DNA from 2 places in the Alsobacter sp. genome. Region 1 is predicted to be linked to the other one. Evidence: riboswitches for the same ligand, from Rfam matches in the RefSeq annotation. Region 1 holds a riboswitch; the other holds the start of a gene.
The links. A riboswitch is a leader RNA that binds a small molecule or an ion and turns the genes downstream of it on or off. The one in region 1 is predicted to bind cobalamin.

Region 1 (2,375 bases):
CGTCGTGGTGGGACGGCCGCGCCGCGAGATCGTCCTCTGCCGCCGCACCGATGCCGAGCAGGATCTGCGTGTCGATGCGGCCCTCGCGCGTCTCGACCACCTTCACCGCCCGCGGCACCGTGCGCGAGATCTCGGCGCTCACCCGGCCGATTTCGCCGGCGTCGAGCAGGTCGGCCTTGTTCAGGATGATCAGGTCGGCGCAGAGGAGCTGGTCCTCGTAGACCTCCTCCAGCGGGTTGTCGTGATCGATGCTGTCGTCCGCCGCGCGTTGTGCCGCCAGCTTCTCCGGATCGTCGGCGAAGCGTCCTGCCGCCACCGCGGCGCCGTCCACCACGGCGATGACGCCGTCGACGGTGAGCCGCGTGCGGATCTCGGGCCAGTCGAAGGCCTTGACCAGCGGCTTGGGCAAAGCGAGGCCCGAGGTCTCGACGATGATGTGCTCGGGCCGGTTGGGATGGTTCAGCAGCCCTTCGATGGCGGGTACGAAGTCGTCCGCCACCGTGCAGCACAGGCAGCCATTGGCGAGCTCGACGATGTTCTCCTCCGGGCAGCTTTCAACGCCGCAGGACCGCAGGATCTCACCGTCGACGCCGACGTCGCCGAACTCGTTGATGACGAGGGCGAGCCGCCGGCCATTGGCGTTCTCCAGCACGTGGCGGATCAGCGTCGTCTTTCCCGCGCCGAGAAATCCCGTGACGATGGTCACGGGAATCTTTTGCGTGAGCTTGAGCATGTCGCGGGAAGTCATTCAGCGGCCTCGCCAATCGGAGGTTGCGTAAGGGGTGGCATACGCGCAACGACGCCCTTCTTGATCGCCTCGGGACGCTGCCGCCAGGGAATCAAACCGTCGGGTGCGGCGGCGTAGAGAGCCGCACTGTCGAGGATGAGGTCGGCCGATGTTTCGGGCGGGAAGTCGCCGTAGACATAGGTCCACTTGCCCGGCGAGGCGAAGCCGACCGTGCACGGCCGCTTGCAGACGCTGAGGCATTCGACACCGACCACGAGAACGTCGTCGCCCCGCTCGGCCGCGCGTCCGAGCACGGCCCGATGCAGCCGTGCCCCGGCCCGGTCGTCCCGGTCCTCGGAGGGATCGTCCGCGCCGCGGCAGGTGGTGCAGACGTGAATGACGGTGGGCGAACCCATCGACCCGGAGCCTTTCCCGCGCCCTCGGGCGCGTCGAACCGGGTGCACGCAGCCGCGAGCCCTGAAGCCCCGGCGCCGGAGGGCCGCGAGCGGCCCCGGCCGTCCCGGGAGCACCCCGCCCGGGACATGCAGGTTGGCGATGGCAGGTCTCCTGGCTCGCGGATCGGCGCCTTGCACCGCCTTCCCGCCGCAAGCGGCAGTGGCGTTCCGGTGCAGGCTACCCGCTCACAGTTGCGGGGGCAGCTGCGGCTTGGGCCCGGAGGCCCGACCGCATTCCCTATTCTCCCTCCGGAGAGGGACCATCGTCGGACCAGTGTTAGAGGCGCGCGTCATCCCCTGTCAATGCAACGACCGGGGGACGGACTCGCGCCGGCGGTGGAGCGGTGCTAGCAGGGCGGCATGACCGCCCTGCCCCGCCTCACCCTGGTGCTCGGAGGCGCCCGCTCCGGCAAGAGCCGCTACGCTGAGGCGCTGATCGCAGCCCTGCCGCCGCCGTGGCACTACGTCGCCACGGCGCAGGCCTTCGACACCGAGATGGAGGAGCGCATCGCCCTTCACCGGCAGCGCCGCGACGGCCGCTGGTCGACCCACGACGCGCCGCTAAACCTCGCCGAAACGCTGGACAGGATCGCGGCCGGTGCGTCCCCGGTGCTTGTGGACTGCCTGACGCTATGGCTCACCAACGTCATGCTGGCGGGCCGCGACGTCGTGGCCGAGTCCGACGCGCTGGAGGCGGCGCTGGCCCGCGCGGTCGCGCCAGTCGTCCTCGTTTCCAACGAGGTCGGCTTGGGCATCGTGCCGGACAATGCCCTCGCCCGCCGCTTCCGCGACGAGGCCGGCCGCCTGCACCAGCGCCTTGCGGCGCGGGCGGACAGCGTGCTTCTGATGGTCGCCGGCCTGCCCCTGACAGTGAAGGCTCCCGGAGCACCCCATTGAGCGAGATCGAGACGGAAGAAGACCGCCGCCACCGCGAGAAGATGGCGAAGCGCAAGGCCGTTCAGGATGCCGAGGTCGCGTCCAAGACCATCGAGAGCAAGGGCCTGCTGATCGTCCACACCGGGCCGGGCAAGGGCAAGTCCACCGCCGCCTTCGGGCTGGTGATGCGCGCGCTTGGCCATGGCTGGCCCGTCGGCGTGGTGCAGTTCATCAAGGGTGCCTGGGAGACGGGCGAGCGCCGGGCGCTGGAGCGTTTTCCAGATCTCGTCCGCTGGCACACGATGGGCGAGGGCTTC
Region 2 (2,375 bases), on a different contig from region 1:
GACCTCGTCGGCCTTAGGGTGGAGACGTCCGGGGGCGAGGCGCTGGGCGTTGTCGGAGCCGTGCTCGATTTCGGCGCGGGCGACATCCTCGAGGTGACGCCGCCGGGCGGCGGAACGCCGTTCCTCCTGCCCTTCACCAAGGCCACCGTACCTGTCGTCGACATCGCGGGCGGGCGGCTGGTGGCCGAGCCTCCGGCCGAGACAGAGGCTCGAGAGGAGAAGGCGGACGGGCCGTGAGCTGGTCCGCCACGGTCCTCACACTCTTCCCCGACATGTTCCCCGGCCCTCTCGGCCTGTCGCTCGCCGGCGACGCGCTGGCCCGCGGCGCGTGGAGCCTTTCGCCCTACGACATCCGCAACCATAGCCTCGGCCGGCACCGGGCGGTCGACGACACGCCGGCCGGCGGAGGCGCCGGGATGGTGCTGCGCGCCGACGTGCTGGCCGCCGCCGTCGATGCCGTCTCGCCGCCGGACGATCGCCGGCCGCGCCTGCTGATGAGCCCGCGCGGAAGGCCGCTCGACCAGGCTCGTGTCCGCAGCCTCGCCGCGGGGCCCGGCGTCGTGCTGGTCTGCGGCCGGTTCGAGGGAGTAGACGAACGGGTGATCGCCGGGCGTGGGCTCGAGGAGGTCTCCATCGGCGACTACGTGCTCTCCGGCGGGGAACTCGCGGCCCTCGTTCTTCTCGACGCCTGCGTGCGCCTGCTGCCGGGCGTCATGGGCAAGGCCGAATCCGGCACCGAGGAGAGCTTCGAGAACAGCCTGCTCGAATACCCGCACTACACCCGCCCGCGCGACTGGGAGGGCCGCGCCATCCCCGAGATCCTGCTCTCCGGAGACCATGCCCGCATCGCCCGCTGGCGCAGGGACGAGGCCGAGCGGATCACGCGGGAGAGGCGCCCGGACCTGGCGGCGAAGGCCCGGCAGGGCTAGCAGCCGTGCCCGCGTCGCTGCGGGGCATGTTCGCGACGCATGCCGGATTGACGGGGAAGGGTTTCGCACCTAGCGTCCGCTCGACGGTTCCCTTCGGGGATCAAAAGGGAACGCAGTGGGGGCACATGCCCGAAACTGCGGCTGCCCCCGCAACTGTGAGCGGTGAGTCATCGTCATCTGGGCCACTGGGAAACCGGGAAGGCGGACGAATGACGGCGAACCGCGAGCCAGGAGACCTGCCGTCGGCCTAGTCAGCGTGAACACACCGGGCGGGGTGCACCGGTGGGTAGCCGGATGATGACGTCAGGTCATGGATCCGGACCCCGTTCGCGGTGACGTGACACGCCCGAGAGGCCCTTCATGTCCACGTCGCTCACCCAGGCCCGCTCTCCGGCCGCCGCCCGCCCCGCTTCCGCGCTGCTGGCAGCCTTCGCCGCGATGTTCGTCGGTGCTGTGCTCGTCTATGGCGTGGGCTTCGCCAGCCCCGCCACGATCCACAACGCCGCGCACGACGCGCGCCACTCCTTCTCCTTCCCCTGCCATTGAGCGGCGGCTCCATGGTTTACCGCGTCTTCGCCGCCGCGCTCGTAGCTGGCGTCTTCGCCGGCCTGGCCGCCTTCGGCCTGCAGCAGGTGCGTATCTCGCCGCTGATCCAGCAGGCCGAGGTCTATGAGGCGGCGGGCGAGCCCGCCGGCCATGACCATGCGACTCACGACCATGCCACCACCGGCGACGCGCAGGCGGCCGCTCCGGCAGGCCACGATCATGGTGGCGCCTGGGAGCCGGAAGGCGCGGCGCGCCATGGCCTGACGCTTCTGGCCGACATCCTCGCCGGCGTCGGCTTTGCGCTCCTGCTCACCGGCGCGATGTGCCTCGCCGAACTCCGCGGCCATGGCGTGGACCTCAAGCGCGGTCTCCTGTGGGGCGCGGCGGGCTTCGCCGTGTTTTCGGCCGCCCCGGCCATGGGCCTGCCTCCCGAACTGCCCGGCATGCAGGCCGCCGACCTCGAGCTGCGCCAGCTCTGGTGGATCGGCACAGCCGCTGCCACAGCGGCAGGCCTCGGCGTCGCGGTCTTCGCGCGGTCGACGCTCGCCAAGGCGCTCGGCGTCGTTCTCATCGTCCTGCCGCATGTCTTCGGTGCGCCGTCTCATACCGGCGCTGGCGGTCTCGTACCGCCGGAGCTCGCCGCCCAGTTCGTGACGGCCTCGCTCGTGACCTCAGCCCTGTTCTGGCTCGTCGCGGGCGGCGCGGCCGGATGGCTCTACGAGCGGCTCGGCCGCCAGGGCACGCCGGACATCGCGGCTGTTTAGGTGAAAGGCGGCGCCAGGGGGCAGACCCCGCGCCGCGATCTTCTCCGCCGCCGCCCGGGCAAAGGCGGTCTCGTTCGCAGCGAAATACGCCAGGCAGTCTCGTGAGCCCGGCTCGGGGTCACCCAGCAGCACGCGA

Region 2: linked by a shared signal. The riboswitch ahead of AC5JCN_RS15210 (CbtB domain-containing protein) and the one ahead of AC5JCN_RS01905 (DUF1636 family protein) in region 1 are both predicted to bind cobalamin.

Annotation. Positions count from the first base shown of each region.
Region 1 is NZ_JCACDK010000001.1:416,552-418,926, reverse strand. Features, by position in the region: gene cobW (cobalamin biosynthesis protein CobW) at 1-748, opposite strand, end outside; gene AC5JCN_RS01905 (DUF1636 family protein) at 745-1,143, opposite strand; cobalamin riboswitch at 1,268-1,462, opposite strand; gene cobU (bifunctional adenosylcobinamide kinase/adenosylcobinamide-phosphate guanylyltransferase) at 1,543-2,079, shown strand; gene cobO (cob(I)yrinic acid a,c-diamide adenosyltransferase) at 2,085-2,375, shown strand, end outside.
Region 2 is NZ_JCACDK010000018.1:65,336-67,710, forward strand. Features, by position in the region: gene rimM (ribosome maturation factor RimM) at 1-237, shown strand, start outside; gene trmD (tRNA (guanosine(37)-N1)-methyltransferase TrmD) at 234-929, shown strand; cobalamin riboswitch at 997-1,187, shown strand; gene AC5JCN_RS15210 (CbtB domain-containing protein) at 1,290-1,475, shown strand; gene AC5JCN_RS15215 (CbtA family protein) at 1,487-2,239, shown strand.